3 regions of the Mesorhizobium sp. M0058 genome follow, and region 1 is predicted to be linked to each of the others. Evidence: riboswitches for the same ligand, from Rfam matches in the RefSeq annotation. Region 1 holds a riboswitch; each other region holds the start of a gene.

Region 1 (10,577 bases):
CCCCTCTAGATCATGATCGGCCAGCATATGATTGGTCAGCCACAGCGTCAGGCAGTCGACAAGCACCGGCTGGTTGTCCGGCAGCGCCTCAAGTGCACCGGCAAGATCAAGCGGGGCGTCGATGGTCGCCCACCCCTCGCCGCGGCGCGAGCGGTGCTGCGCGATGCGCTCGCGCATTTCGCCGTCATAGGCTTGCGCGGTGGCGATATAAGCCCATGGCGGCGGCAACGCCGTCGCCAAACTTTCGGCATGCACGCTCTTGCCGGAGCGCGCACCGCCGATGATGAAGGTCAAACTGCGATCAGGCAAAGCTGTCGCGCAGGCTGGTCGCGGTGCCGGTGAAGCGCGCGCGCACTATGCCGACAACTGCGCCGAGCACCACCCAGAACACCAGATTGGTCAGCGTCACCGCCACCACGAACTGATGATGCAGGCCCTCCGGGATCGGCGTTACAAAACTGTCAGGCTGCGGCGCGCCGACAATATGCGGGGCGACGATCAGGACGACGGCGAGCACGGTCAGGGGCGCCGACGTGCGGAAGGTGATAAGGGCAAGACCGATCGCCGTTGCCATCACCGTTGCCCACCACCAGATCTGGCGCTGCATGAGATCGGCCGCCGGCATTGCCGGCAGTTCCGGCGGTAGGCCGAGTCCCGGCGCCAGCGTGAACACGGCAAAGCCGGCCAGACCCCAGAACACGCCCTGGCGCCAGCTGCCGATGCCGCCGGCGAACTCGGAAACCGCCACCAGGACCAGCGCGAAGCCGATGCCGGTGACGATATTGGCGACGACACTGAAGGCGAAGCGCTCGAAGCCGTCGGCCGGCGCCCAGCCTTCGTCCTCCGCCGGCGCGGCTGCTTCAGCCGGGGCTGCGCTGCTCACGGCATTTTCCGCCGGCGCGGCGGTGCTCATGGCATTGGTGTCCGCAGCGTTGGCGGCGGGCGCCGCGGCATGCTCATGCTCATGGCCGCCACCAGCCTTTTCGTAGACCTCCGCCTTGAGGATCAGCGGCACGGTGGCGTAGGCCTGCATGCAGGCGAGAGCGACACCGGCCACGAGCCCTGCGATCGCCGCGATGAACACGACGTTGCGAAACAGGTTCATGATGTCAGATCCTCGTCAGTGGCAGGGAAACGCCATCGAATGGCGATAGTCGTGCGCCGCATTGTGGACCGCATCGATGTGCGAGAAACCGACAACGCCGACGACGAAAATCCCCAGAAACGCGCTAAGCACGAGCTGCATGAAGCGCGACTGCGAGGAGACGGAAGCGCCGAGGGAGACGGAAGCGGTATTCATATCTTGTCCTTTCGCCCTCCACCCGAGGGCATCGAAGTCAGTTCCCTGTCGCCGGCAGGTCTCCTGGCTCGCGGATCAGCGCCCTTCCCCACCTTCCCGAAGAAAAAATCCTCAGTGGCTTGGAGAGGACTACCGCACACAGTTGCGGGGGCAGCCACGGCATTGGGCCAACAAGTCAGCCCTCACCGCATTCCCTCTTGGTCCCTAACGGAACCGACGACATGCATGACTATAGGCTGAAACGGCCGCATCCGGCAAACCAAATTCCGCCGGCGAACAGCGCGAATGCGCCATGCGGCGTTACGGGTTCAACGCGGTGATCCGCTCGGCAACCAGCCGCTGCAGCCGCCACAGATGGCGATCGTGAATGCCGCGCTCTTCAAGGTTTTTCACCGTGTTGTAGAGATAGTCGGCGCCCGATCCCCAGTGCCCGCAGGACGTGGCCAGCCTTTCGACGATCTTGCCTTCGTCGAGCGGGCCGGAATAGGTCAGGCCGTTGCGGTTGATCACGAAGGCCAATGCCCTGAGCGGTCCGGCCTCGCTTGCAAGCTTCAGCATGCGCGGCCGGTAGCTTGTCGGCTTCAGCGTGACTTCGCGCCGGAAAAGCCGGCCCAACTGCTCGCGCCGGTTATTGTCGGTCAGCCGAAAGGCGACGCCCTTGCATTGTCCGCCACGGTCCAGCGCCATCATCAGGCCGGGGCTGTCCTTGGTGCCGCGCCAGCGCGTCATGTTCATGCAAAAGGACCGATGCCAGCCGCGCGCCAGCGCAACGCGGTCCTCGACATAATCTATTTCCGGTTTCCAGATCAGCGATCCATAGCCGAACAGCCATAGCGGTTCGCTATCCGGGAGTTCGACCTGCAATTCATCCAGAAGCGCGTCATAGTCGGCTTCATCGAGATGCATCGCGCCCGGATCAGGCCCGGGGTCCCTGATCTCGCGCCAGCAGAGCGCGACCAGCTCCGGCGTAAGCGACATCTGTCGTGCGGCCACGTCCGAATCCCCCCAATTCCGAATGTCCCATGTCCACGACATGATTATGCGCCGCGCTTGCAACCGGCAATGCGGCACTCTGATTGACAAACGATTTGCCGGGGTGTCGGCTGACGCTTCATAGGAAGCCAGCCATGCATCCCAACCCGAGCGAGCGCGACCCTTATAACGGCCTGAGCCGGGCCGAACCGACGCTACCGTCATCGGCCTATTGGAATAGCGAGGCTTACCAGCGCGATCTCGACGCCATCTGGTACAAAAGCTGGCTGCTCGTCTGCCGCGAGGCCGATCTTGCCCAGCCTTTGGCATTCAGGACATTCCGCGTCGGCACGCAGGAAATCGTCGTGCTGCGTGACGAGACCGGCGAGTTGCGCGCCTTCCACAACACCTGCCGGCATCGCGGCTCGCAGCTTTGCCAGGAAAGCGAGGGCCGGCTGAAAGCGCGGCTCATCACTTGCCCCTACCACGCCTGGTCCTACTCGCTGCGCGGCGATCTCGTGCGCGTTCCCTCGAAATCTCTGCCCGAAGGTTTCGACAAGGCAGATCATCCGCTCTACCGGGTGGCGCTGTCGGTGTGGCGCGGCTTTGTCTTTGTGAACCTTCAGCAGGCGACGGCCGGCTCCGCCGAGACCTCCTTCGATCCCGCATCCGGCGACCTCGCCAACTGGCCGCTGGAAACGCTGGTATCAGGCCATGTCCTGCGCAAGGTGATGAACTGCAACTGGAAAATCTTCTGGGAGAACTTCAACGAGTGCCTGCATTGCCCAGGCGTCCACAAGGACCTGTCTCGGCTGGTGCCGATATACGGCCGCGGCCTGATGAGCCGGCACGACGACCCCGACTGGGTCCGCCATGCCGACAATGACGCACCGGAGTTTTCGGGTGGCCTGCGCGCCGGCGCCGAGACCTGGTCGCGCGACGGACATGCCCATGGCCCGGTCTTCCCGGGCCTGTCGCCGGCCGAGCGTGCGGCCGGACAGACCTATGCCACCAGCCTGCCCTCGATGTTCATCGTCGGCCATGTCGATTATGTCAGGACGGTGCGACTGATGCCGCTCGGTCCCGAACAGACCGAACTCACCGCCGAGTGGCTGTTCGCGCCCGAGGCGCTGGCTGGGACGGACATCGACAATGTCGTCGCCTTCGGCACCCAGGTGCTGGAGGAGGATGCCGCGATCTGCGAGATCAACCAGAAAGGCCTGCGCTCGATGCGCCACCAGGCCGGCGTGCTGATGCCGGAGGAGTACGATCTGCACCGCTTCCACAACTGGGTGCGCGAGCGGCATGCAGCGCTTGAGGCAACCGCCTGATCGGCGACTAAAGCGACTTTGGCAGATAGCGCCAGGTGATAAAGCCGCAAACCGCGGCCAGAATGCCCAGCGTCACGAACACCGAGCCGAGGCCGAAAAACGCCAGCACCACCGAATAGACCAGCGGCGGCGTCAGCTCGGAAAAGTCGAGATAGGTGCGGTAGACCGCGGCCATCTGCGCCCGCTCATAGGACCGCACCGAGCGCATGAAGGCGGTCGAGCCCAGTGCATCGAGCGCGATGGTGAAGAAGGCGCCGCAGAGCAGGAAAAAGCCCGTAAGCAGCGGCGCGGTAGTGCCGACCGCGCCCGCCGCAAGCAGCGTCGCCGACATCGCGAAATAGGCGAAGGTCATGGTGCGCCGGCCGCCGAAGCGTTTTCCCGCTTTGCCCCAGAAGATCGCCATGAACAACAGCGCATTGCCGGCCGAAACCAGCAGGCCGCCGGCAAGCTTGCCCTCGCCGGTAATCACCATGAACAGCGACCCGTAGACGAAGAACGTCGTCCAGAAGCAGGAGCGGCCGAAGGCGATCAGCCAGGCCAGCCTGAGCCTGGGTTGTGCTACGAAGCGGCCGATATTGGCCAGCGGATTGGCCGGCCGTGTCTTGCCCGGCCGGATCGACCGGTTGTCGCCCAGCCTGTAGGTCCAGAACAGCGCCAGCAAGGCCAACGCAAACACCGCGACCGCGCCATGCGCGGCATAGATGCCGTAGCGTGTGTAGAGGAAGATGCCGAGTGTCGGCCCGCCGGTCCAGGCCAGCATCGACCACGCCATGCGCAGCGATTCGGCCTGCATGAAATCGGTCTTGCGGATGTGGTCCATGATGTAGAGGTTGAGCGTGATCGACAGGGCGCTCGCCCCCATGACGCGGCACAGCATGCCTGTCAGTTGCCCGGCAAGCGTGTGGGTGACGAAGAACAGAGAGCCTATCGCCAGCAGGCAGGCGCCGGCGGTATAGACCCAGCGCCGGGCAAACCTGCGGATCAACATCGGCATGAACAAGGTCACCGACAGGCCGAGCAGCGCCACGATGGTGTAGAGGATCGAGACGATCTGCTCGTTGTGCAGAATCTCATAAGCCTGGATCGGGATGACGCTCGATACCGTGGCGCGGGCGAAGGATTCGACCGCATAGAGCGAGGCGAAGGTGCGCGCATCCGCCGGACGCAGGGCTGGCAGCCAGATCGGATGGCGCACATGGGTGGACATTTGATCCCCAAATCAGACTCGCAGCCCAAATCTGCGCTGGCGCTTCCTCCGCCGGTAACAGGAAACCGACCCCTTCCCGGCAAAAAGCAAATTCGGCCAAAGGCTTTCCGGCTCTGGCCTAAAGCGCCGCCCGATGCAGCCGCACGGCATGACCCGGAGCGTAGAGGGCGGCCTTCTTTTGTCCGGTGCAACCGTGATAGTCGTCTTTGGGGCTGAATCAGATCGCGAGACCATGAGCATCCATACCGCACCCCCTGGAGATCAACTGAAGCGAGATCAACCGAAGCGCATCGTCGCCATCGATGTCGTACGCGGCATCGCGCTGATCGCCATGGCGAGCTACCACTTCACCTGGGATCTCGAAAATTTCCACTACACCGACCCCGGCCTCACCGCCGTCGGCTGGTGGAAGATCTATGCGCGCTGCATCGCCTCGACCTTCCTGTTCCTGGTCGGCGTCAGCCTGTTTCTCGCTCATGGCAGGCAGATCCGCTGGACCGGCTTCTGGAAACGTTTTGCCATGGTCGCCGTCGCGGCCGCCGCTATATCGGCGGTCACGTACTTCATCACGCCGGACAGCTTCATCTTCTTCGGCATCCTGCATCAGATCGCGCTGGCCAGCTTGCTCGGCCTTTTGTTTCTGCGGCTGCCTTCCTGGCTGACGCTGGTCGTGGCGGCGGTGGTGATCGCAGTCCCCCTCTATCTCCGATCCGAAGCCTTCGATCATCCGGCGCTGTGGTGGGTCGGCCTGTCGGCGATCAACCCGCGCTCCAATGATTACGTGCCGCTGTTTCCCTGGTTCGGCGCCGTGCTTCTCGGCATCGCCGCGGCAAAGTTTGCGTCCACCACTGGCCTGCTGGCGCGGCTGGCCACGCTGGGATCAGGAAGCTGGACCAGGCCGCTCACCTTCATCGGCCGCCACAGCCTGGCTTTCTACCTGATCCACCAGCCGCTGCTGTTCGGCTGCGTCTGGCTGTTCTCGCAGATTGCGCCGGCGCCCGTCGAAACAAGGGAAGTGATCTTCCTCAAGGAATGCCAGGTATCTTGCGAACAGCAGCGCGACACGGAGTTCTGCACCAGCTATTGTGTGTGCATGCTGGACACGCTGCAAAGCGAAGCGGCATTCGACCGGCTCTACAATGGCGACCAGACCCCGGAGTTCAAAGCGCATCTCGGTGAACTCGCCGGCATCTGCACCGCAAGGACGGAGGAGAGTCCGATGACGCAGGGAGGGCAACAATGACTGACAAGCTGGCAAAACCCCGGCTGGCAAAACCCGATCTACCGAGACCACGGCTGATCCCGTGGCCGCCACTGATCTACATCGCCGCCATCGCCATCAGCATCGTGCTCGGCCTGTTCTATCCCCTGCCCTGGATCGGCGACCTCTTGGGCGACCTTTTGTTTGCCGCCGGCTTTGTGGTGCTGTTTGCCGTCGCAGCCCTCTGGTTCACCGCTATCCGCACCATGATCCGGGCCAAAACGACGATGAACCCCAATGGCGTGCCGGAGCATCTGGTGACGTCTGGCCCGTTCGGCGTCACGCGCAACCCGATGTATCTGGCCAACACGCTGCTTTTGATCGGCGTCGCCTTCGTCTCGGGGATCGTATGGTTCCTGCCGCTGGCTTTGATCGCGGCATTTGCAACGCAGAAGGTCGCCATCGAGAGCGAGGAGAAGGTGCTGTTCGCCAAATTCGGCAAGAAGTACCGCGACTATGCGAAGCGGGTCAGGCGCTGGATCTGAGGCGGCGTGGCAGGGGTGTATACCTTGGCGATTAGCTGGCGCATCCGTCTCTTCGTCATCCACGGGCGGAGCAAGGAGCGTAGCGACGCAGCACAGACCCGAGGATCCATGCCGCGACTCCAGAGCGTTGCTATGGTCCAGAATTCGCTACCGCTGCACTCCACGACCGATGTCACGGAATGGCAACTGTGTTCATGCGAATGCTTTTTTATCGCGAATGATGGCGTTGAGGACGACGAGAAGCTTTCTTGCGACGGCGATGATGGCGAGTTTCTTGGAACCTGAGCGGGGCTGCGATGGCGGTGTAGAAAGTTCTGAAGCGCTCACAAGCCCGGATGGCGCCGAGCGCTGCCATGTAGAGTGCGCGACGTACGCGTGATCGACCACCCTGGATCTGGCTCCTGCGATTGAGCTTGCCGCTCTTGTTGTCGAAGGGAGCAAGGCCGGCGAGTGCCGCGATCGACTTGGGTGAGTGTTGGCCGAGCTCGGGCAGGTGTGCCAGCAGCGAGAACGAAGTGATCTTGGAGACGCCGGGTACGGAGATCATCAGCGCGTTGTCGCGGGCCATGTCCTCGGCTTGGGTAATGGCTTGGGCGATCTGCCCCTCGATACCCTTGATGCGGACATTGAAGGTAGCGATCAGCTCTTCGATTTCGGCGATGACAATCGCGCCGAAGGCTTCGCTGCGCTGTTTCTTCAACGTTGCCCTGATCTCGACCATTTGGTCGCGAAGGCGGGCAAGCGATTGAAGGTGTTCGCCTTCTTCGCGCGGTGCCGGCTCGGCTTCCGGGTGATAGCGGCGGCCATAGTCGCTCAGCATCCTGGCATCGAGACGGTCGGTCTTGGCGCGCCGTCTCGTCGACTTCGCATAGTGGTGGGTGTGCGCCGGATTGTGCCGCGAGAACGGCACGCCGGCCTTGGCCAGCGCATGACGCAGCAGGCGGTCATGAACGCCTGTCGCCTCCATGACGACGAAGTCTCGACTGGGATGCAGGCCTGCCACATAGGCAGCGATCGCATCGGCCTGATTGTCGATGCGATGGTATTGACCGCTTGCCTCATCAAAAAAGTCCAGCCACTGCTTTGAGATGTCGCAACCGACATAGTTCTGCATTATCATGTCCACGCCTCTTCCTGTGGTGCGGGGTCTGCTTGGAACAGCCCCGTGCAACTGTTCAGGTTGATGGTTCACCGGTGGGAAGGGACCGAGCCATGCCACGGCCTGTCCTCAAAAAGGACGACCAGGATCCTGTCGGTCTCCTTCCCACCCCAAACATAGCATGGGAACAACACACAGGATTCTAGGGTCTCCGCGACGGAGCTTCGCTCCTGCTTCGCCCTAGAATGACGAAGTGTGGAAGGCCTCCGCTAATCGCGACCGTTTGCGACGGGCGCGCAAACGCTCGACGATCCGCTCAGGTATTTACCCCCAACTCCACCAGCCGCTCGACGCAAGACTCCTCCGCCTGGTCGAGCTCCGCCAGCGTCTCCTCGAGATCGCGGCGCTTCTGGCGCAAATCCTCGCGCTTTTCCTCGATGCGCTTGATCATCAGGTTGAGTTGACCGACCTCGCCGGGCGGTTCCTTGTACATCTGGATGATTTCGCGGATCTCGTTGATCGAGAAGCCGAGCCGTTTTCCGCGCATGATCTGACGGATCAGATGCCGGTCAGATGGGCGAAACAGCCTTGTGCGGCCCCGCCGGACCGGTTGCACCAGCCCCTCGTCCTCATAGAAGCGCAGCGTCCGCGTCGACACGTCGAATTCGCGGGTCAGTTCGGTGATCGAATAATATTCCCGCATCTTTGCTCCAAATGTCGGAACATCGGAAAACGCCCGGTCGCCCGGGATTTCCAACGCATTCCGATCAACCCCGTTCCAAGCCGGACTCGGCATGAAACCCCGCGCAAGCCTCGCACCACATTTACGTAAAAGTCAATTGAACCCGCAACGCCTCTTTCTCAAGGGATAGCGAACCACCAGGTGGCCAGCCCGAGGAAGGCAAAGAAGCCAACGACGTCGGTGACCGTAGTGACGAAAACCGCCGACGCCACCGCCGGGTCGATCTTGAACCGGTCGAGCAATAGCGGGATCAGGATACCGGCAAGGGCTGCCACGAACATATTGATGATCATCGCCGCCGCTATGATGCCGCCCAGATTGGGATCGCGGAACCAGACGGCCGCGACGATGCCGATCAGCACGGCGAAGATGATGCCGTTAATGGAACCCACGCCCATTTCGCGGCGGATGATGCGGCCGGCATTGTAGATGTCGAGATCCCTGGTCGCCAGCGCGCGCACCGTGACGGTCATGGTCTGCGAGCCGGCATTGCCGCCCATGCCGGCCACGATCGGCATCAGCACGGCCAGTGCCACGATGTGCTCGATGGTGCGGTCGAACAGGCCGATCACCGAAGCCGCGAGGAACGCCGTCAACAGGTTGACCAGCAGCCAGGGCACGCGCGAGCGCGAGGTCGAAAGAATGCTGTCGGACAACTCTTCGTCGCCGACGCCGCCCATGCGCAGCAGATCTTCCTCGGCCTCCTGCTGGATGACGTCGACGACGTCGTCGATGGTCAGCACGCCGACCAGCCGCTCGTTCTCGTCGACGACGGCGGCGGACAGAAGATCGTATTGCTCGAAGTCCCGCGCCGCCTCTTCCTGGTCCATGGTGGCCGGAATGGCGTGCCTCGTCTCGTGCATCACGTCTCCGACCTTGGTCGTGCGCTTGGTGCGCAGGATCTGGTCGAGGTCGATGGCGCCGAGCAACTTGAAGCTTGGATCGATGACGAAGATCTGGCTGAAGCGCTCGGGCAGGTTCTTGTCTTCGCGCATGTAGTCGATGGTCTGGCCTATGGTCCAGAACGGCGGCACGGCGACAAATTCGGTCTGCATGCGGCGACCGGCGGTCTCTTCCGGGTAGTCGAGCGAGCGGCGCAGCCTGATCCGCTCGGTGAACGGCAGCTGCGACAGGATCTCGTCCTGGTCTTCCTTTTCAAGGTCTTCGAGAATGTAGACCGCGTCGTCGGAATCGAGGTCCTGCATGCCCTGGGCAATTTGCTCATTGGGCATATTGTCGACGATATCGCGGCGGATCGCCTCGTCGACCTCGGTCAGCGACGAGAAGTCGAAGTCGGCGCCGAGCAGTTCGACAAGGGCGCGACGCTGTTCGGGGTGCAGTGCCTCGAGCAGATCGCCAAGTTCCGACTGGTGCAGGTCGTCGACTTCGCGCTTCAGCGTCAGCGTATCGCGATCGGCGATCGCCGCCCCGATCTGGGCGAGGAATGATGACAGGACGGCGCCGTCCTCGCCATAGATGTCGGCGTGGGCATCGTCAGCGGCTTTGGCGCCGGTCTTCTGGTCGTCCTGGCGTTCCACCAGCGGCTCCCGCCATGGGAATTTCGGAAAAGGTGCCTGTCAGGTCTAGCGCGCAACGCACGGGAATATCAAACGAAATGCGCCCCGCCCTGCATATGGGCGAGAGTGATTTCATCAGGATATGACGCCGCCCAGGATTCAGGCGGCGCGACAGCACATGTCGCTGGGGAAAGAGCACCCGAGCACGGTTGGGGCAGAATTGTCATGATGCAGGTCCTGCCATCTGCCGGACCCGCCCAGGCCAGGAACCAGAACAGCCGGAAGCCCTTGAAGATCAGGTCACAGACGCAGAAGGCAATCGAGGAACGGCGCGTGCGCGTGGTCGTCGCCGAACGCAATCCGCTCGTCATATCGGCGCTGCGCGACATGCTGGACTGCGACGGGCGCTTCGATCTCAGGGCCTGCGTGCAAAGCGGCAGGCATTTTCTGGAATTGGCAGCCGAAGCGGAATTCGACGTCGCCGTTATCGGCTGGAAGCTCTCCGACATGGACGGCGCCGATGTGCTGGCCGAGGTTCACAGCCGCAAGCTGGGCGTGCGCATCGCGGTGTTTTCCAACGACCACGACATCGGCATCCTGAAGCAGTGCGTGCGGCTCGGCGCCCAGGGCTACTGCTTCCAGTTCGACGATCCGGCGATCATC
Region 2 (10,577 bases), on a different contig from region 1:
AGATCATCGCCGACGGCGGCACGCCGTGGTGCATCGGCCTCGGCTCAGGCGGCGCTACCGGCTGGCCGGCGACCGACTGGGTCGAAGACATCATGCTGCGCACCCAGACGCCCGACGTGTATGACAAGTGGGTAAAGAACGAGATCCCGTTCAACGATCCGGCGGTGGTCAACGCCATCGACATTTTCGGCAAGATCGCGACCGACGACAAGATGGTCGACGGTGGGGCCAAGGCGGTTGCCGCGACCGACTTCCGCGACAGCCCGAAGGGCCTCTTCTCGGTGCCGCCGAAATGCTACCTGCACCATCAGGCATCGTTCATCCCGACCTTCTTCCCGGAAGGCACAAAGGTTGGACAGGACGCCGACTTCTTCTACTTCCCGCCCTATGCATCCAAGCCCGAGCTGGGCACGCCTGTGCTCGGCGCCGGCACGCTGGCCATGATCACCAAGGATTCGAAGGGTGCACGCGCGTTCATCGAATTCCTGAAAATGCCGCTGGCACATGAAATCTGGATGGCCCAGGGCGGCTTCGTCACGCCGCTCAAGTCGGTCAACAAGGATGCCTATGCCAGCGACGCGCTGAAGAAGCAGGGCGATATCCTCGCCAATGCCTCGACCTTCCGCTTCGACGGTTCGGACCTGATGCCGGGCAAGATCGGCGCCGGCGCCTTCTGGACCGGCATGATCGATCTGGTCGGCGGCAAGTCGGCGCAGGATGTCGCCACCGACATCCAGAAGAGCTGGGACGCTATCAAGTAGTCAGCTGGCAAGCAGTCAGCTGGCAAGTAACCACTGCCAAGTAATCAGCCGCTTTGGCGGCAAATTCAGGACTTCCTCCACAGACTGGGTCCGGGCCGCTATGGCCCGGATCCGACCGGCGCCTTACGCCGGACCGATTTGCGTTCGTTCGTTTCAGAATAACTTAAATCGGCGCAGAGCCACATCGCCAGGGCTGTTCAAGGCCCGGCCGATCATGCGCAGGGAAGAGGGACCCATGGCTGCTCAGATCTTATCGGCCATTTTTGTCATCATCATCGGCGTCGGCGGCTGCGTCGCCTATTTCTGGGGCGCCAACAAGCTGGTCGACCTGATATTCCCGTCGCGCGGCGTGGCCGGGGCTGCGGCCATCGACAATCTGCGCCGGCAAGGACTGGTCCGTCCGTGGCTGTTCGTCGGCCCGGCGATGATCATCCTCACCGTCTACCTGATCTATCCGGTGGTGGCGACGCTCTGGCTGTCCTTCCTCGACCGCGGCGGCCAGCATTTTGTCGGCTTCGCCAACTATGAATGGGCGTTCGGCGACCGCGAGTTCCGCAACTCGATCCTGAACAACATCATCTGGCTGGCGGTGGTGCCCGCCGCCTGCACCTTTCTAGGGTTGATAATCGCCGTGCTCACGGACAAGATCTGGTGGGGCACAATCGCCAAGAGCCTGATCTTCCTGCCGCTGGCGATCTCCTTCGTCGGCGCCAGCGTGATCTGGAAATTCATCTACGAATATCGCGGCGAGGGCCAGACGCAGATCGGCCTGCTCAACGCCATCATCCAGTATTTCGGCGGCCAGCCGCAGGTCTGGATATCGCTGCCGTTCTGGAACAATTTCTTCCTGATGATCATCCTGATCTGGATCCAGACCGGCTTTGCCATGGTCATCCTGTCTTCGGCGTTGCGCGGCATCCCCGAAGAGACGCTTGAAGCCGCGGTCATCGACGGCGCCAATCCGTTCCAGATCTTCTGGAAGATCATGGTGCCGCAGATCTGGGGCACCATCGCCGTGGTCTGGACGACGATCACCATCCTGGTGCTGAAAGTGTTCGACATCGTGCTGACCATGACCAACGGCCAATGGAACAGCCAAGTGCTGGCCAATCTGATGTTCGACTGGATGTTCCGCGGCGGCGGCGATTTCGGCCGCGGCGCCACCATCGCCATCATCATCATGATCGCGGTCATCCCGATCATGGTCTGGAACATCCGCCAGGCGAACAAAGAGACGGGAGGACATTGAGATGGCCGTCGCGACCGGAAAGTCCTTTGCCAGCCGCTTCGGCGTCCACATCGCCGTGCTTGTCTTCGTCGCCGTCTGGACCGTGCCGACGCTCGGCATCCTGGTCTCGTCGCTGCGCGACAAGGACCAGATCATCGCCTCGGGCTGGTGGAACTCGTTCTCCAGCTCCAGCCAGACTGAAGCCGGCCGCCTGCCGCCGGCCTCGGCGCAGGTCGAGAAGGACGGCAAGTTCCTGCTTGCCGGCAATATCTTCGGCGACGGTGCTGCGCGCAACATCAGCGCCTTCGGCGTCAAGTCGGCGGCACCGACGCAATATCCGGCCGGCACCACTGCCGATCTCGGCGACGGCGTGACCTTGCAGCTCAATGCCGACGGAACGTTCGTCATGAGTTCGCCCAAGGCTTTCGAAGGCGACCGTGGCCAGCGCGTCTATTACGCCTCGTCGGCGCCGCCGAAATTCACCACCGACAATTACAAGACCGTGCTGTTTTCGGAGGGCATCGGCCGCTCGTTCATAAACTCGCTGACCGTCACCATCCCGGCGACGGTCATCCCGATCCTGATCGCCGCCTTCGCCGCCTATGCATTGGCGTGGATGCGTTTTCCCGGCCGCGCCTTGCTGATCGCCACAATCATCGGCCTGCTGGTCGTGCCGCTGCAGATGTCCTTGATCCCGCTTTTGAAGATCTACAACGGCGTCGGCATCTTCTTCGGTGTGCCGTCGAAAACCTATCTCGGCATCTGGCTGGCGCATACCGGCTTCGGCCTGCCCTTCGCCATCTATCTCCTGCGCAGCTATATTGCCGGCCTGCCGCGCGAGATCATGGAATCGGCGCGCATAGATGGCGCCAGCGATTTCGAAATCTTCGTCAAGATCGTGCTGCCGCTGTCCTTCCCGGTGCTGGCGTCCTTTGCAATCTTCCAGTTCCTGTGGGTGTGGAACGATTTGTTGGTGGCAATGGTTTTCCTCGGTACCGAAGGGGACCAGATCGTGCTGACCGCGAAGCTCAACGCGCTGCTCGGCTCGCGCGGCGGCGACTGGGAAATCCTGACGACATCGGCCTTCGTCACCATTATCGTGCCGCTGATCGTGTTCTTCTCGCTGCAGCGCTATTTCGTCCGCGGGCTGCTGGCCGGCTCGGTCAAAGGAGGTTGAGACTTATGCAAGCCGCTTTGAAGGCGACCTCGAAGCCCGATCTCGCCGTCGATCGCGACTGGTGGCGGGGCGCGGTGATCTACCAGATCTATCCGCGCTCCTATCAGGACTCCAATGGCGACGGCATCGGCGACCTCAAGGGCATCATCCGCAGGCTGCCCTACATCGCCTCGCTCGGCGTCGACGCCATCTGGATTTCGCCCTTCTTCAAGTCGCCGATGAAGGATTTCGGCTACGACGTCTCGGACTATTGCGACGTCGACCCGATGTTCGGGACGCTCGCCGATTTCGACGCGCTGGTTGCGGAAGCCCATCACCTCGGCCTCAAGGTGATGATCGACGAGGTGCTGTCGCACACCGCCGACAACCATCCATGGTTCAAGGAGAGCCGCGCCAGCCGTAGCAATCCCAAGGCCGACTGGTATGTCTGGGCCGACGCCAGGCCGGACGGCACGCCGCCCAACAACTGGCTGTCGATCTTCGGCGGCTCGGCCTGGCAGTGGGACACCAGCCGCCAGCAATATTATCTGCATAATTTCCTGTCCGAGCAGCCGGACCTCAACTTCCACAATCTGGAAGTCCAGGACGCGCTGCTCGACGTCACCCGCTTCTGGCTGGAGCGCGGCGTCGACGGCTTCCGCCTCGACACCATCAATTTCTACTTCCACAGCCAGGGGCTGGAGAACAATCCGCCGCTGCCGCCCGAAGAGCGCAACGACCAGACAGCACCTGCGGTCAATCCCTACAACTACCAGGACCATATCTACGACAAGAGCCGGCCGGAAAACCTTGCCTTCCTCGAACGGTTCCGGGCGCTGCTCGACGAATATCCGGCGGCCGCCGCGGTCGGCGAAGTCGGCGATTCGCAGCGTGGGCTGGAAGTGGTCGCCGCCTACACCGCCGGCGGCAAACGCGTCCACATGTGCTATTCCTTCGATTTCCTGGCGCCGGAAAAGATCAGCGCCGCCAAGGTGCGCCAGGTGCTGGAAGCCTTCGGCAAGGTCGCCAGCGACGGCTGGTCGTGCTGGGCCTTTTCCAACCACGACGTGATGCGTCCGGCCTCGCGCTGGGCCGCCGACGAGGCCGACCCGGCCGCCTATCTGAAGGTTATCTCGGCGCTGCTGATGTCGCTGCGCGGTTCGGTCTGCCTCTATCAGGGAGAGGAGCTTGGGCTGGGCGAAGCCGAGTTGCAGTTCGAGGATCTGCAGGACCCCTACGGCATTCGCTTCTGGCCCGAATTCAAGGGCCGCGACGGCTGCCGCACGCCGATGGTGTGGGATGCAACCGCCAGCAATGCCGGCTTTTCGACGGCCAAGCCCTGGCTGCCGGTGCCGGGCAAGCACTTGTCGCAAGCGGTCAATGTTCAGCAGGGCGACGCGGCCTCGCTGCTCGAGCACTACCGGCGCTTTCTCGGTTTCCGCCGCCAGCATCCGGCCCTGGCCAAAGGCGACATCGAGTTCATCGAAAGCGAGGGCGACACCGTCGCCTTCACCCGCCGTGAGGGCAATGAGCAGATCGTCTGCGTCTTCAATCTGGCCAGCAAGCCGGCCGAGGTCGATCTCGGTGGTCAGGCGCTGCTGCCATTGGCCGGGCACGGTTTTTCGGGACAATCCGGCACAGGTTCCATCCGCCTCGGCGGCTACGGCGCCTGGTTCGGGCGCATCGACTGAGTTTTTGACGAAACTGGATTTTTTGAGGAAATCCAGGTTCTCTAGGGAAATCACTGGGAGGAAATTATGGCCGATGTCACGCTGAGACAGGTGAAGAAATCATACGGCAATCTGCACATTCTCCACGGCATCGACCTCGACATAAAGTCGGGCGAGTTCATCGTCTTCGTCGGCCCGTCGGGTTGCGGCAAGTCGACCTTGCTGCGGTCCATCGCCGGGCTTGAGGAGATCACCTCCGGCGAGCTGAAGATCGCCGGCGAGGTGGTGAACGACGTGCCGCCTTCCAAGCGCGGCATTGCCATGGTGTTCCAGTCCTATGCGCTCTATCCGCACATGACCGTCTACGACAACATGGCCTTCTCGATGAAGATCGGCAAGGAAAGCAAGGCCGAGATCGACAAGCGGGTGCGGCAGGCCGCCGAAATCCTGCAGCTGACCAAATATCTCGACCGCCTGCCCAAGGCGATGTCGGGCGGCCAGCGCCAGCGTGTCGCCATCGGTCGCGCCATCGTGCGCAATCCGAAAGTGTTCCTGTTCGACGAGCCGCTGTCGAATCTCGACGCGGCGCTGCGCGTCGCGACCCGCATCGAGATCGCCAAGCTCAAGGAATCGATGCCTGCCACGACCATGATCTACGTCACCCACGATCAGGTCGAAGCGATGACGCTCGCCGACCGCATCGTCGTGCTGAAGGACGGCCATATCGAGCAGGTCGGCACGCCGATGGACCTCTACAAGAAGCCCGGCAATCTGTTCGTTGCCCAGTTCATCGGCTCGCCGGCCATGAACATCCTGCCGGCGACAATCGACAGGACGGGCAACCCGACAATCGTCAGCCATGTCGGCGGCCGCAAGGCAACGGTGCCGATCGCAACGCCGGCGTCAGCAAAGGGTGCGGCAGTCAGCTTCGGCGTGCGGCCGGAGGATCTGTCGGCCGCCACCGGCGCGGAATATCTTTTCGAGGGCGTGGTGGACTATGTCGAGCAACTCGGCGAGGTGCAGCTTGTCTATGTCGATATCGGCCGCGCCGACCTGCCGTTGGTGACCAAGCTGCCCGGCAATGTCGAGGTCAAGCGCGGGGCAAAGCTGCGACTGACCGCGGATGCCGGGGACCTGCACATCTTCGACGCCGATGGGCACTCCTTCTCGCTCAAGCCGGTGGAAGTGAAGGCGGCTTGAGATAGCTGCGTCGTACAGGCATAAAAAAAGAGCGGCGGGCCAGGCCCGCCACTCTTTTTTAAGCTTCGGCTGTTAGTTGTTGCCGAACCGATCCCTGTCGCTGCTCTGAGGAACGAACTTCTGTTGGTCGTCCGACGAGTTCAGCAGCTTGTAGACCGCCGAGTTGGTGCCGGTCGACGAAGTGCGGGTGGTGTCGACGGCAGCGGCCGGCTGGTTGGCGCCATTGGAGCCATAATTGTCGCTGCCGGCAAAGGCAGCGCTCGAAACAGCCAGAACGGCTGCGGTGGCGAGAACGATCTTCTTCATTTTAGTCTCCTGAATTTTTCTGATGCTGCCAGCTGCAGCGGATAAGCCCGCCACGTGCTGGAAACCGGCTTTTAGCGGCCGAAAAGGTTACGGTCGGCACCGTGGGCAGGCGCCTGCTCGGCTGGAGCCGACTTCTCAACCGAAGCCGTATGGCCACTATCGGTCGACGTAATCGCAGGCTGGTTGGCGCCGTTCGAACCGTAGTTGTCGCTGCCGGCGAAAGCGCTGCCGGAGATGGCCAAAACGGCGGCGGCAGCAAGGATGATCTTTTTCATTTCAAATACTCCTGAATTTTTTGGGATCCCGAGAGCGACGGGTTAGCCGCCCTTCTTTGGTCGGGATCAGCGATTGCCGTAGAGGTCGCGGTCGGCGCCCTGAACGACAGGCTGCTTGTCAGCGTGCGCCGGCTTCTGAATGGAAGCCGTATACGAGCTGTCGACCGAGACGGCTGGCTGGTTCGCACCATTGGAACCGTAATTGTCGCTACCGGCGAAGGCGCTGCCGGTGATCGCCAAAACGGCTGCGGCAGTGAGGATGATCTTTTTCATTTTTAGGACTCCAGTTTGTCTGTCCGTCTAGCGGCGTGTCTTGGGAGGAATTCGCGTCGTTCGGACAGCCCCGATGTGGGAAAGCCATAGGCTGGTTTCCAATCACGAAGTTGTTCCGTGTGGACCACGGTCCTGCACCTTGAAATTGTGCCAGGAAGTTCCTCTATGGTCATTTATCGCATTGTTTTCAGTTGCTTATGTCGAACCGAGTGGTTCGCTCCGGTGTCGGTTTCCGGGCCGTCGTTCACACCGTCCTGCACGCATTGTCAACAGAAACGAACCGTTCGGTTCGATTAGAGATTGCTAATAGTAACTTTTCGATACCGTTGAGCCCTTTTTGCCCCCGATCGGAACTGGATCCGCAGCGATTCGAAACGGCGATGATAGCGCCGCAAGACAGGATCTCAGCCCTTCGGTGGTCGGCGGGGCGTATGCCGCGCGTGTCGCGCCGCATGGATACGATGTCGCTTTCATGCCGACGTCGCGATCGCTGCCGTGATTAGATGATCGCATCTCAGGTGCCGCTTCGTGACGACGCAGCGGAGAATTGGGAAGCCGGTCAGAATCCGGCGCTGCCCCCGCAACGGTGGTGGAGTTGAAGTCGCAACGGGAGACCACTGGGCAAGAGCCTGGGAAGGTGTCGCGATGGTCCGCAAGGACAACTCCAGAGCCCGGAAACCAGCCCGAGATGCATAGACTCGACTGATCGCGGTGGGCGGTCAAGAGGTGGATAGTGCATGTCCGGCGCCGCGCCGGCCTGCGTCCGATCCTTCCTCCATCACCACCAAGTTCAGTCCTTAAACCACGAGGACAGAACTATGGATACGCGCAACGACATGCTGAGGCTCCTGAACGGCCGCAAGCAAGGCTTTTCGCTGGAACAGCCCTTCTACACCGACCCGGACTATTTCAAGCTCGACATGGAGCTTATCTGGTATCGCGACTGGCTGTTCATCGGCCATGATTGCGAACTGCCGAAGCCCGGCAGCTATATCACCGTGCAGATCGGCGATTATCCGGTGGTGCTGGTCCGCGACCAGAAGGGCAACATCAACGCCTTTCACAATTCCTGCCGCCATCGCGGCAGCCGTGTCTGCAACACTGAGAAGGGCATGGCGGCAAAGCTTGTCTGCCCCTATCACCAGTGGACCTACGAGCTTGACGGCCGGCTGCTGTTTGCCCGCCAGATGGCCGACGGTTTCGACAAGAGCCAGTTCGGCCTGAAGCCCGTCGCCTGCGAGAGCGTCGGCGGCTACATCTTCATCTGCCTGGCGAAAGAACCTGCCGACTTTGCGCCGATGCGCGCCATGATAGAGCCCTACCTCAAGCCGCACCGGCTGAATGAAGCCAAGGTCGCCTTCGAGAGCACCATCATCGAGAAGGGCAACTGGAAGCTGGTCTGGGAAAACAACCGCGAATGCTATCACTGCGCCGGCAATCATCCAGAGCTGTGCAAGACATTCCCCGAAGCGCCGACGGTGACCGGCGTGCAGGGCGCCGACAGCGATCCGGAGATGCTGGCGCACTGGGCGAAATGCGAGGCGGCGGGCCTGCCGAGCAAGTTCCGCATCGATCCGGCCGGGCAATACCGCGCCACCCGCGCGCCGCTGCTGCGCGATGCCGTCAGCTACACGATGTCGGGAAAGCGCGCGGTGACGAAGAACCTGTCCGACACTGTTGCCGCCGACCGCATCGGCACCTTGATGCACTACCACTATCCGACGACCTGGAACCACATACTGATCGACCATGCGGTCACCTTCCGGGTGCTGCCGATCAGCGCCACCGAAACCGCGGTGACGACCAAGTGGCTGGTGCACAAGGATGCGGTCGAGGGGGTCGACTACAACCTTGAGGAGCTCACCCATGTCTGGACCGAGACCAACGACCAGGACCGCCGCATCGTCGAGGAAAACGCCTTCGGCATCCTGTCTCCGGCCTATGAGCCCGGCCCCTATTCGGAGCTGCACGAGGGCGGCGTGATCCAGTTCGTCGAATGGTACGCGGCCTTCATCGGCCCGCGCCTTGCCGAAGGCGGCCGGCCGGCGCTACGCAGCGTCGCGTGAGCTGGAGCAGGCGAAGAGGGACCAGAGGATGAATGCGATGACGGATCTTGGGCTCTATCGCCATCTCGACCAGATGGCGCCGTGGAACGATAGGCTGCAGGTGCTGGAAGTGATCGGCGTCAGCGACGAGGCGCCCGACGTCAAGACCTTCACCTTCCGCTCCGACAACCAGACCTGGTTCCGCTACAAGCCGGGCCAGTTCCTGACGCTGGAACTGCCGACACCGGACGGGCCGCTGATGCGCACCTACACGCTGTCGTCGTCGCCATCGCGGCCGTTTTCGATCGCGGTGACGATCAAGGCGCAGGCCGGCAGCATCGGCACGCGCTGGATGTTCGACCATCTGGTGCCCGGTTCGCATGTCAAGGCCTACGGACCGGCCGGCGACTTCTCGTTGCACAGCCACCCGGCGGCCAAATACCTGTTCATTTCCGCCGGCTCCGGCGTGACGCCGATGATGTCGATGCTGCGCTGGCTGAACGACTGCGCGCCATGGACCGATGTCGGTTTCGTCAACTGCGCGCGGCGTGCCGAAGAGATCATCTTCCGCAAGGAACTCGAACTGCTCGGCGGCCATATGCCCGGCCTGTCGCTCGGCTTCATGATCGAGGAACGTTCCAGCCGCGAAGGCTGGTACGGCCATATGGGCCGCATCGACGCGATCCGGCTGCCCTTGCTGGCTCCGGACTTCCGCGAGCGCGAAATCTTCTGCTGCGGCCCCGATCCGTTCATGCGCGCCGTGCGCGGCATGCTGGATGCCGCCGGCTTCGACATGACGAAATACCATCAGGAGAGCTTTGCCGCGCCTGTGGTGGAGGAAATTCCGGCGCCGTTTGCCTCCCCGGTCGAGGACGGCATCGCTGCACCTGTCGAAGCCGTGACGCCGATCCGCTTCTCGCTTTCGGAGGTCGACGCCGGCTGCGTCGCCGGCCAGACCGTGCTGCAGACCGCGCGCAGCTCGGGCGTGCGGATTCCCGCCGCCTGCGAGTTCGGCCTGTGCGGCACCTGCAAGGTGAAGAAGGTCTCCGGCGAAGTCGAGATGAGCCACAATGGCGGCATCCTCGACCACGAGATCGATGACGGTTTCATCCTTGCCTGCTGCTCGAAACCATTGTCGGCGCTCGAAATCGAGGCTTGAGCCGGTCGACTTCGCCGCAACGGTCGCCGACGCAGGCGTTGTATTCGCGGGTCTTTGTCTTGCCAACCAACGGCCAAGTGATTTAGACGCACTTAGGAAGGGCTTGGCAGACCGTGAAGCCGGCGCATCCCTTCAGGGCGCATGGGACGGGGGACACAGCGATGCAACAGCGGGTCTACGCGGTCGCAAGCAAGGACATCGTTTTCGAATCATTCGATGGCGAAGCCGTCGTTCTCGATCTTTCGAACGGCAAGTATTTCGGCTTTTCCGATTCCGGCAGCCGGGTCTGGCAGGCTTTGTCGTCCGGCGTCGCCACTGAAGCGCTGGTCGGAGCTGCCGCGGGCGCCGCAAAAACAAGCCTGGCCGACCTCGAAAGCTTCGTTGCCCGACTGCTCGATTTCGGGTTGCTTGCGCCAGCCGAAACACCGGCACAACCGCTTTCGGGCGAGCTGTCGGCTGCGCTTGCTGCCAGCAATGAGCCGCTCAAGGTCGATGTCCATGACG
Region 3 (10,577 bases), on a different contig from region 1:
GCTGTCGAACGCGCGGGCCTCTCGACCCTCGCTGACGGCCAGAAGATCAACTATGAAATCGAGCAGGATCGCCGCACTGGCAAGTCCTCCGCTGGCAGCCTGAGCAAAGCTGGTTGAATTTTCTCCTGCGAAGTCGCAAGAGTGGGCGTGTAGGCCCGGAAGTGCTCACGGCCGCTCGATAGGGACGAGCAAAAGTGAGGGCAGCAGATTGCTGCATGGGTCGCGAATTCCTCATGAAACAAGTTGTTGGAAAGGAAGGCGGGGTTGGCCCCGCCTTTTTTATGCGACGATTAAGCCGACGGCTGCAACGCTGCAGAAGGGATTTCAATTGCCGCAATCAAGCCGCGACCTTCTTGCGAGTTCGCTTCGTCGGCACCGGCGCTTCCGGCTCTTTCGGCGCTTTCGGTTTGCGGCCGAGCCCCATCGATTTCGCCAGTGACGAACGCTTCGCGGCGTAGTTCGGCGCCACCATGGGATAATCCACCGGCAGGCCCCATTTGGCCCGATATTCACCCGGCGTCAGCCCATAGTGGGTCGACAGATGGCGCTTTAAAGATTTGAATTTCTTCCCGTCTTCAAGGGAGATGATGTAGTCCGGTGTCACCGACTTCCTGATCGGGACTGCGGGCGTAAGGGCAACCGGCTCTTGTGCAGGGATACCTCCGGCCGTCGCTCTCAGAGCCGCATGCACTTGGCCGATGAGGGCAGGGAGATCCCCCACCGGGATCGGATTGTTGGACACGTAGGCCGACACGACGTCGGCGGCAAGCTCAATGAGGGTGTCGACGTTTTTTCCGGCTTCTTCTGTCATGAAACTCTCCAGGCGGTGAAACATAGTCAGCGAAGCGTCGCTTCATAGGGCCGGTTGCCGCTGAAAGCAACAATGTCTCTGACTGCGTTATTGCCAATGCTCGTCCAGAAGCGACATCGATGCGCCATATTTCGCGTTGTGACCGCTGAGCCACTCGTTGTTGGCGACCCTGCCGAGGTGCGTGGCGCGTTCCGCTCTAACTTTGCGCCGAAGTTCCTAGTAGCCTCGAGGCTAAGCGCGCTGTTTTTGTCGCGCTTTGCTTCTTTGGACTGTGAAATCGAGCGATAGTGGTCGCTTGATGGTGTGGCGTCAGGGACGATGGAACAAACGTTCATTGGCAACGGCCAAAGTGATGTAAGTTCATCGCCGGTGAGCCGCTCTTGCAAGGGGCTGGGAACCGCCGCTGATAAACCTAGGACATCAATGTATTTCGAGGCGTTTCTTAGCCGGTCCTGGAGAGGCGGCAGTGGCTGCGGATGACACCTGTTCCACGATATCAAACAGCGCGGCGACCGGCAGCTTCTCGAATCTGGAGCGGCTTCTCGCAAGTTGGCGCCGCGCCGAGAGGCCGGGCAAGGACAGTGAGCCGCCTGCATCAATCATACGCATCAACCAGCCAGCGACGCGTCCTCATACAGAATGCCGCGACCGGCCGTGTGATCTCGCCGGTAGTCGCCGAGGCCCTCTGCATGAAGCCTCCGGATGTGCTGACGATCAACCAGGCCAGAAAGGTCGACGTCCTGAAGCAGGGATGACATGAGTTTGCCACTATGCGCAGGTTTGCCATGCCCTTCCGCGGCATTTTGCGGGGCCTGTGAGTTGGGCAAGCTCGGCACTTCGATCGACTTGGCGTCACCCGGCTCATTGCCATCACGCGTTTCGGTCTGGTCCTACGCCGTGACTCCGTTCGCGATGCCATTGAACTGCCGTGGAGAACGGCCGAAGCGGAAGGGCTGATCAACCGCCTGAAGACGATCAAACGTACCATTAGGCAGCGCCGGCTGCGAACTCCTTAGGCACGCATGCTGCCACTCAGCCGGCCTAATCACCACACGAAGCGAGGAAGAACCTGGTCAAGTGCAAAGCGACAATTGCCTCGACAGCAGGTCTCGGAAGGTTTATGCTGCCCGATGTTACCGCAATCCTGAATGGCGATTGAGTACCTTCACGAGTGAAGGGAGTGGAACTGCTTTGTCGGCCAAATTGTTGACGGAACGCCCGGCGCCCATTGTTGCTACATGTCTAGATTCTTGGGGCGTTTTGGATGATGCAATCCACCAGCTCACTCCAAAGGGCAGTGGAATCTGGAACAATGTCGCTTTTGTACGCACGACATCCTTCGTGCCCGATTGGCATATTGTCTTTAACTCTGCTTCTCTTTTTGGGCTCCCTGTTGATATCGAGGCGAGCCCAAACAGGACAATTTTTGCAATCGGCGAACCGCCGACGAAAGCTCATCGTGCATTTCATGAAGGGCAGGGGAAAAATACTATCGTCCTGACGTCTGACGCAGAGCTGGTTGCTCGGCAGAATGCAGCTCGCCGATTCGTTTTGTCTCCACCGATCACTCGGTCTTGGTCTGTAAACAAGACATATGACCAACTTCTGGTCAGCGAAGTCATGGATAAGCCACTTCGGCTCTCATGGATTACCAGTAACATCGCCCTGCTTAAAGGACATCGGTATCGGCTGGCGTTTCTGGAACGGCTAAGAAAGGAGCTCGATTTTGACCTGTTCGGCCGAGGTTTTCGGCTGATTGGAGATAAATGGAACGCGCTCGCACCTTATCGTTACAGTATAGCGTTCGAGAATACTCGTGCTGATTACTATTTTACAGAGAAGCTTATGGACTGCTTCGTCGCTGAAACAATGCCGATCTATTACGGCAGCCCGGCAATCACGAGGTTCTTCCCTTCGGACTCTATGGTTCTGATTGACCCAGAGGACAAGAACGTAATCCAAAAAATTCAAGAAATCATCAACTCAGACCTCTGGAAGGAACGTCGCGGCGCAATAAGAGAGGCGAAACGGCTAGTCCTCGAGAAATACAATACGTTTGCTTATCTCGCGGGCTTCATCGAAAGCGTTCAGGATAAACCCTTACCGCCAGAAATTATACACATCGAATCGCCTGAAGTTGATTTTTCGATAGACGAATGAAGTACTCCAACGCGCGATTCGCGTGCCCAGCGGTTGGTGGTCTGGCGAGATCGGTGCGGAACGCTCGGCGGAGAATGCCTGCTGCGCAGACGGGCCGGCACGGGCGCACAAGGTCATGCGCCCCGGCTGCCGCTGATCAGACGAACTGGGGAAGGCCAGGAACGGAATTGAGGACCTCGTCCACGAGTTCGTCGCCGGCATGTTCCTTGGCGCAGGCGATCGTCTCGTTGGCGAGGGCGGCGATCTTTGCCATGCTGAGACCCTCACCCATCAATTGCTGCCCGAGCCCCATAAGGCCGCCACCCTCTGGGTCGTCGCCATGATACTTCGCTACTAATTCCGAAGCTCCCGGAATGGCCTCGATCATGCGCGCGCCGGGACCGTCGGCCGCGTGGCTCCGCAGGAACCCCAGCATTAACCCAACGGCCTTCTCTGCGAGAGCCGGGCCGATGCCGGCACCAGTGGCGATGCGCGGTAAGATTTCTTCCATGCAGGGTCTCTCTCTCTTTGATTAGGTTTACAAGGGGCCGGTCCGGCGCCCCGCGCCCTTGGCCGAACCACAGTTGAACTCCACAAAATAGGCCAGCGGAAGTGCTATTGCGCCTAAAAGCGCCTCTGTCAACGCAAGCTGCGTCGGAAGTGCGTGTTTCGCAAACCGAAGATCATTGCAATTCACTTCATTACGCATTGGCAACCGCACAGTTTGCGTTGGCTCGCTTATGGGCCAATGCCCCCCGCCCGTCAAATGATGACGACAAACTGGTCAGCGCCTAGGATCTGTGGATCAAGGTGAGGCAGTTACAGCGGGTGGACCTGCTCGATCGCGGCGCCGTCGACACAAAGGGCTAGATTGGCGATACTGCGCGTGTTGGCCATGTCTTTCCTCGCGTGATGGGATGTTCGTGGAAGCGGAGCTATATGCCGGTGTGACGGTCCACAAAGGCGGAACGCCTATTCCGATACGACATCCATACTGTCACATAGACCGTCGCTGCTTAGGTATTGAAACCGCCATCGCTGGTGACATCACAATGTGCAGTCGGCGTGTGTCGATAAGGCCGATTCACGCAACGAATGAACCCTGACGGTTCAGAAGCTCACTTTTCGCAAGGCGTGCAGCGCACCTCGTGCAAGAGATTGCCAGTCTTGCGCATGCTGTGACTTTCTCAACCTTGGCTGAAAGATCGCAGTGACCGAATCTACGAAGCCGCCCTCAGGGCGTGCTTTGATGCATAAAACCGGTTGCCAACCAGGGATACTCCTCCTCCCTGAAGTCCAATCGAGAAGAGCGATCGCTTCCAAGAGGGTCCCAGCTCAGCTGCGAAAACAGGTGTGAGACCCCGTCCTCTCCCTCAAGCTGATCTAGCTCAGGGCGTTCATGAGCCGCAGATCGCATAATGGCTGCGTGGACGACGCAGGAAGACCAATTATGAAAATCCTATTCAGTACGATGGCTGTCACCTTGCTGGCACCCACCGCCTTTGCTGCGGATTCGATCCCCACCGACCTCAGAGATACGGCATTGGCCACCTTCACGGCTTTGCCATCCACCACGCCGACAGTCGCCAACAACCCGATCACCCCGGAAAAGATCGCTCTCGGCAAGGCACTGTTCTTCGATCCACGCGTCTCGGCGTCAGGCGTCTTGTCGTGCAATTCATGCCACAACCTGGCCACCGGCGGCGACGACAATCACGAAACCTCGATTGGCCATGGTTGGCAGAAGGGACAGCGCAACGCGCCGACTGTACTGAACGCTGTCTTCAACATCGCCCAGTTCTGGGATGGTCGTGCCGAAGACCTAAAGGCTCAGGCGAAGGGACCGGTCCAAGCCGGGATCGAAATGGCCAATACACCGGGCCAACTCATCGCCACTCTCAAGTCCATGCCGCAATATGTCGAGTGGTTCGATGCAGCTTTTCCGGCTGAAGCCGATCGGGTCACCTTCGACAACTTCGCCAAGGCGATCGAAGCCTTCGAGGCGACACTGGTCACACCTGCCCCGTTCGACAGCTTCCTGAATGGTGATGAGGTTGCCATGACTTCCGAACAGAAACAGGGCCTGGTGCTTTTCATGGACAAAGGCTGCTCGTCCTGCCATGCCGGCATCAACGTTGGTGGGCAAGCCTATTACCCATTCGGCCTCGTGGAACGGCCCAGCGCCGAAGTCCTGCCGGACAAAGACAAGGGCCGATTTGAGGTCACCAATGCAGCCGACGATTCCTATGTCTTCCGCGTGGCGCCGCTGCGCAACGTTGCACTCACCGCGCCATACTTTCATTCGGGCAAGGTTTGGGATCTGAAACAGGCCGTCGCCATTATGGGGACCACCCAGCTCGGCGTAGTACTGGCGGACGAAGAAGTTGACCTGCTTGTTGCCTTCCTCAACTCGCTGACCGGAGAGGCACCTGACGTCGCCTATCCCATCTTACCCTCAGAAACGGCGACAACGCCCCGGCCTGTAACGCAGATCTCAGGAAAATAAGGGCCAACTGGCTGCGGACTTGCAATCGAAAATGATTGGCGATTTTTACTTGGCGACACGAATTGCGACGTCCATCTCCGAATTGGCGGGACGCTAGCGATACCCGAACCCTGCCACCTCGCCCGTAGTCTGCGCGATCAACTGGGGGCGGACAGACGCAGCACCATATATTGTCGCTGCCTGAGCGAACGCGCCAAGCAGTCTACTTTGAGAAACGACGCGTGTCCGATTTGTTCGAGGCGCGGGGCCTGTATGTCCCCAAGGAACCGATATTATAGCGTAGTGCCACATTTATATTTCTGCGGGATTAAGACACGTGCCGTAGGGAAATTGCACATTTGCGCCGAGTGGCTCATTTCCAAGAGTGTGATCGGTTTGGCATATTCCCGGCCGACATCCGCCAGCCGGCAACTCCCCACACGGTGAGGAAGAGAAGCCTCACGCCTGCACTTTCTGCCGGAGCGCGCGTGCTGCAGCGACCATGTTAATGAGGGCAGGGCGGACCTCCTCCCATTTGCGTGTTTTGAGGCCACAGTCCGGGTTTATCCACAGTTGGCCGTCGGACAGTCGCTCGCGGGCAAGCATGACTAAGTCCGAAATCTCGCCGACTTCCGGGACGCGTGGTGAGTGAATATCATAGACGCCAGGACCGATTTCGTTCGGATATTTGGAGCTCGTGAAGGCGTCCAACAGTTCCATCTTCGAGCGCGACGTCTCAATCGAAATGACATCCGCATCCATTCCAGCGATCGCGTGAATGATCTCGTTGAACTCCGAATAGCACATGTGGGTATGAATTTGAGTCGCGTCCTTTACACCCGTTGAAGCGATCCGGAAACATTCGACAGCCCAGTCGAGATAGACTTTCCAGTCAGATTGGCGCAGTGGCAATCCTTCGCGAAACGCGGCCTCATCGATCTGGACCATCCTTGCGCCGGATCTTTCGAGATCCGTCACTTCGTCGCGGATGGCGAGCGCGATCTGGCGGCAGGCTTCGGAGCGGGGTACGTCGTCGCGAACAAAAGACCAGTTGAGAATGGTGACTGGGCCTGTGAGCATTCCCTTCACGGGCTTTTCCGTAAGCGACTGGGCGAATTGCCACCAGCGCACTGTCATCGGATTGCGCCTCGATACGTCGCCGAAAATGATGGGGGGACGCACGTAGCGCGACCCATAGCTTTGTACCCAGGCATGCTGGGTGAGCGCGAAGCCGGACAACTGCTCGCCGAAATGCTGTACCATGTCGTTTCGCTCGAACTCACCATGCACCAGCACGTCCAGCCCGATCTCTTCCTGCCAGCGAATTGCAGCCTCGATCTCCTTCTTCAGGAACGTCTCATAGTCGACATAGCTCAGCTGGCCCTTCGCATGAGCGGCCCGCGCCTTGCGTACCTGCGGCGTCTGCGGGAAGGACCCGATGGTCGTCGTCGGGAACGGCGGCAGCCCGAGTGAGCCGGCCTGGACTCTGGAGCGCTCGCCAAAAGCGCTCTCTCGTCGCTTCGCGCTGTCCTCAATGCTAGCGATCCGCCCCTGAACAAGCGGGTCATGGATCCTCGTGGATGTCACGCGCGTGGCGGCAGCCTCGGCAGACGCTTTCAACGCGCCTGCCACCGCATCCCTGCCTTGGGACAGGGCCCGGGCCAGCAAGACCAGCTCGTCGGTCTTCTGGGCCGCGAAGGCGAGCCACGACCTGATGTCCGCGTCGAGTTCCGTCTCCATGCGCAGATCAATCGGCACATGCAGCATCGAGCAAGAAGGCGCGATCTCGACGCGGTCCAAGGGCCAGCCGGCGACGATCGGTTTGATGCGGTCGAGAATGGCGGGCAGGTTCGCACGCCAGACGTTGCGGCCATCGATCAAGCCAAGCGAGAGCACCAGATCCTTCGGAGCGAGCCGAGCCACCGTTTCCAGCTGCTCGGGAGCGCGCACGAGATCAATATGCAGGCCGGCCAGGGGCAGAGAAATCGCGGTTTCGAGATTGTCTCCCAGCGACCCGAAATACGTAGCCAGCATGATCTTCAGCTCGGGCGCGGCTTTCGACAGCTGGCCATAGGCGAATTCGAACGCAGCTCGTTCGTTCGGGTTCAGATCGAGGACAAGCGCTGGCTCATCGATCTGCACCCAGTCGGCTCCCGACAGCTTCAGCCTCTCCAGAAGCTGCTCGTAAACCGGCAGCAGCCGCGGTAGGAGCGCGATGGGACCGAACCCCTCGGCAGGCGATTTCGCCAGCTTGAGGAAGGTGATGGGTCCAAGGATGACTGGGCGTGTGTGAATGCCGAGAGCTTTAGCCTCGAGGAAGTAATCGACCGGCTTCGATGACGAGAGGGCGAACGTCTGATCATCATCGAGTTCCGGCACAATGTAGTGGTAGTTGGTGTCAAACCACTTGGTCATTTCCATCGCGGTTACACCAGGTCCATGAGCCTCCTCCTGGTAACCAGCGTGTCCACAATCCTCCGTCTGACCCTGGTTGCCGCGCGCCATTGCGAAGTAGATGTCAAGTGGGACCTCGCCGCTATTCCAGCCGTAACGGGATGGAACGGCCCCGACCATGGCTGCGGTGTCGAGCACATGGTCGTAAAGCGAGAAGTCGTTCGACGGGATTTTCGACACGCCGCGATCGCGCTGCTCTTCCCAGCTAGCGGCACGGAGCGCCTTCGACGTCGTGAGAAGGTCGCCAGCGGACGATGTTCCGGACCAGTAGCTTTCAAGCGCGAATTTCAGTTCTCGCCGACGACCGAAGCGCGGCACGCCGAGCGTTGCTACAGGAATTTGCTGAGAGACAGTCATGTCATACCCCGATGATTGGGGCGTCGGTGACAAGGAAGGCGCTAGCAGGCCGGCATCAACGCCGGGTTGCAGCGGCCACCGAGACACCCCGCCCGTGGACGTAATTCGCGTGGCAGGTCTCCTGGCTCGCGGGGTCATAGCCTCTACCCGTCTTCCTGAGGGTATTCGCCTCAGTGACGTGATTGGGGTTGGCTCGCCGCTAACAGTTGCGGGGGCAGCGCCGGCATCGCACCGGCTTCCCTCTTAGCTCCGCTGCGGCAGCGCCGCACGCGAGAACCACGACACGCAGACAATCACAGCAGTTCGCTCTTTTGTCAATGACGCATAACGAAATGTTTATGTTGTTATGTGATCGCGCTTTTACGCCTTTGTCTAGCATTGTGAAATATTCAGTCTGCTGCCCGTATTCGGCATCGTGGGACGTGATCGCAAGTCAAGTCCGACGGACGCCGCGAGTTCTCCGTTACCTCAGGAACCTTACTGGCCTTCCCCAAGCTGAGCTTCTGGAAAATGCTGGTGACGATCTGGATGACGGTGAATGCCGTCATGGCAAGCACGCCTTGCACCGCTCCTCCAGCGAGCTTCACGGCAGCAGCATGGGTCAGTTCTCCGAAGCGAATGGCTGTCGCTATCAGCGAGCTTTGACACAGTTCCGCCACTGCGGTCATCGCGTCAGTAGGGCGGCTGGTTAGTTGCCGGCGCATCTACAGCAACCCAGCCCCTTCCGCCTCGCGGCGCAAATTCTGCCTTGGCCTTGGGCCGATCTGCTGGATCACCAGGCCGGCCGCCAGCGAGCCAAGGTCGCCGCAGGTCTTGAGGTTGCGGCCCTGCGTGTAGCCATGCAGGAAACCGGCGGCGTAGAGGTCGCCGGCGCCGGTGGTGTCGACCAACTCCTTGATGGCGGTCGCCTCGATGACCACGGTCTCGTCGCCGCGCACGATCACTGAGCCTTTTTCGGAGCGGGTGACGGCGGCAATCTTGCAGTCTTTGCGGATAGCCGCCACCGCCTCGTCGAAGGATTTTGTCTGGTAGAGCGACTTGATCTCGTGGCTGTTGGCAAAGACGATGTCGACAGTGCCCGAGCGCATCAGCTCGAGGAACTCGTCCCGGTAGCGGTCGACGCAGAACGAATCCGACAACGTCATCGACACTTCGCGTCCGGCCTCGTGTGCGAGCTTCGCCGTCTGCCGGATCGCCTCCTTGGCGCGCGGCGGATCCCACAAATAGCCCTCGAAATAGGTAACCTTGGCGCCGGATGCCTTGTCGGCCTCGACATCCTCAGGGCCAAGCTCGACGCAGGCGCCGAGATAGGTGTTCATCGAGCGCTCGCCGTCGGGCGTGACGAAGATCATAGAGCGCGCCGTCGGCGGCTCGCCCTTGAGCGGCCTGGTGTCGAAGGCGACACCCTGTGCATGGATATCGTGCGCATAGATTTCGCCCAGCGCATCGTTGGAGACCTTGCCGAAGAAGGCGGCGCGTCCGCCGAAGCTGGCTACGCCGGCCGCCGTGTTGCCGGCACTGCCGCCGGAGGCCTCGATCGCCGGGCCCATGCGGCTGTAGAGCAGTTCGGCGCGGCGCGTGTCGATCAGGTTCATCGCGCCCTTGATGATGCCGTTGATCTCGAGGAATGCCTCGTCGCACTGGGCGATGATGTCGACAATGGCATTGCCGATGCAAAGCACGTCATAACCCGGCATCAATGTCTCCGCCAAAAAACCCGAGCCGGCTTCTCGCCACGCCTGCCAGGCGCGGGTCTGCCCGGTGGAAATGGGCTTTCCGCTTGCCAATCCGTTCGCCGGCGGCTCTCACGGGGCGGCGAGTCCTGCCTCGCGACGCAATTCGTCCGCCCTGTCTGTCTTCTCCCAGGTGAAATCAGGCTCTTCACGGCCGAAATGGCCATAGGTCGCTGTATTGCGGTATATAGGGCGTAAGAGATCAAGCATCTTGATAATGCCTTTCGGTCTGAGATCGAACAACTCAAGAATGAGGCGCTCGATCCTGCTTTCCTCAACCCTGGCTGTCCCGAACGTGTTGACCATGACGGAAACCGGACTGGCCACGCCGATTGCGTAAGCAAGCTGCACCTCGCACACGTCCGCAAGTCCGCTAGCGACGATGTTCTTTGCGACATAGCGGGCTGCATAGGCAGCCGAGCGGTCAACCTTGGACGGGTCCTTGCCCGAGAAGGCGCCGCCGCCATGACGACCCATCCCGCCATAGGAATCGACGATGATCTTGCGTCCAGTGAGACCGCAGTCGCCGCGCGGCCCGCCGACTACGAACCGCCCCGTCGGGTTGACCAGAATTCTGACGCCTTCCGTCTCCAGGTGG

Evidence for each region. Region 1 has a riboswitch for cobalamin ahead of NKJ75_RS13005 (CbtB domain-containing protein). Riboswitches for the same ligand answer to the same signal wherever they lie in the genome.
Region 2: it holds a riboswitch for cobalamin, as region 1 does, so the genes downstream of both, NKJ75_RS24340 (aromatic ring-hydroxylating oxygenase subunit alpha) here and NKJ75_RS13005 (CbtB domain-containing protein) in region 1, are expected to answer to the same signal.
Region 3: it holds a riboswitch for cobalamin, as region 1 does, so the genes downstream of both, metE (5-methyltetrahydropteroyltriglutamate--homocysteine S-methyltransferase) here and NKJ75_RS13005 (CbtB domain-containing protein) in region 1, are expected to answer to the same signal.

Annotation. Positions count from the first base shown of each region.
Region 1 is NZ_JAMYUQ010000006.1:355,302-365,878, reverse strand. It holds gene cobU (bifunctional adenosylcobinamide kinase/adenosylcobinamide-phosphate guanylyltransferase) at 1-309, opposite strand, end outside; gene NKJ75_RS13010 (CbtA family protein) at 302-1,105, opposite strand; gene NKJ75_RS13005 (CbtB domain-containing protein) at 1,121-1,300, opposite strand; cobalamin riboswitch at 1,337-1,533, opposite strand; gene NKJ75_RS13000 (gamma-glutamylcyclotransferase) at 1,601-2,293, opposite strand; gene NKJ75_RS12995 (aromatic ring-hydroxylating oxygenase subunit alpha) at 2,428-3,603, shown strand; gene NKJ75_RS12990 (MFS transporter) at 3,611-4,810, opposite strand; gene NKJ75_RS12985 (heparan-alpha-glucosaminide N-acetyltransferase) at 5,043-6,053, shown strand; gene NKJ75_RS12980 (methyltransferase family protein) at 6,050-6,556, shown strand; gene NKJ75_RS12975 (IS110 family RNA-guided transposase) at 6,765-7,670, opposite strand; gene NKJ75_RS12970 (MerR family transcriptional regulator) at 7,972-8,358, opposite strand; gene mgtE (magnesium transporter) at 8,517-9,935, opposite strand; gene NKJ75_RS12960 (response regulator transcription factor) at 10,248-10,577, shown strand, end outside.
Region 2 is NZ_JAMYUQ010000014.1:198,052-208,628, reverse strand. It holds gene NKJ75_RS24380 (ABC transporter substrate-binding protein) at 1-761, shown strand, start outside; gene NKJ75_RS24375 (carbohydrate ABC transporter permease) at 997-2,010, shown strand; gene NKJ75_RS24370 (carbohydrate ABC transporter permease) at 2,012-3,166, shown strand; gene bglA (beta-galactosidase BglA) at 3,172-4,836, shown strand; gene NKJ75_RS24360 (ABC transporter ATP-binding protein) at 4,903-6,015, shown strand; gene NKJ75_RS24355 (DUF680 domain-containing protein) at 6,088-6,321, opposite strand; gene NKJ75_RS24350 (DUF680 domain-containing protein) at 6,393-6,596, opposite strand; gene NKJ75_RS24345 (DUF680 domain-containing protein) at 6,663-6,869, opposite strand; cobalamin riboswitch at 7,369-7,570, shown strand; gene NKJ75_RS24340 (aromatic ring-hydroxylating oxygenase subunit alpha) at 7,688-8,935, shown strand; gene NKJ75_RS24335 (FAD-binding oxidoreductase) at 8,973-10,073, shown strand; gene NKJ75_RS24330 (PqqD family protein) at 10,235-10,577, shown strand, end outside.
Region 3 is NZ_JAMYUQ010000003.1:23,081-33,657, forward strand. It holds gene NKJ75_RS05345 (cold-shock protein) at 1-117, shown strand, start outside; gene NKJ75_RS05350 (Ros/MucR family transcriptional regulator) at 338-811, opposite strand; gene NKJ75_RS05355 (glycosyltransferase family 10 domain-containing protein) at 1,967-2,971, shown strand; gene NKJ75_RS05360 (hypothetical protein) at 3,108-3,461, opposite strand; gene NKJ75_RS05365 (cytochrome-c peroxidase) at 4,401-5,456, shown strand; gene metE (5-methyltetrahydropteroyltriglutamate--homocysteine S-methyltransferase) at 5,895-8,246, opposite strand; cobalamin riboswitch at 8,341-8,542, opposite strand; gene NKJ75_RS05375 (adenosine kinase) at 8,951-9,943, opposite strand; gene metK (methionine adenosyltransferase) at 10,052-10,577, opposite strand, start outside.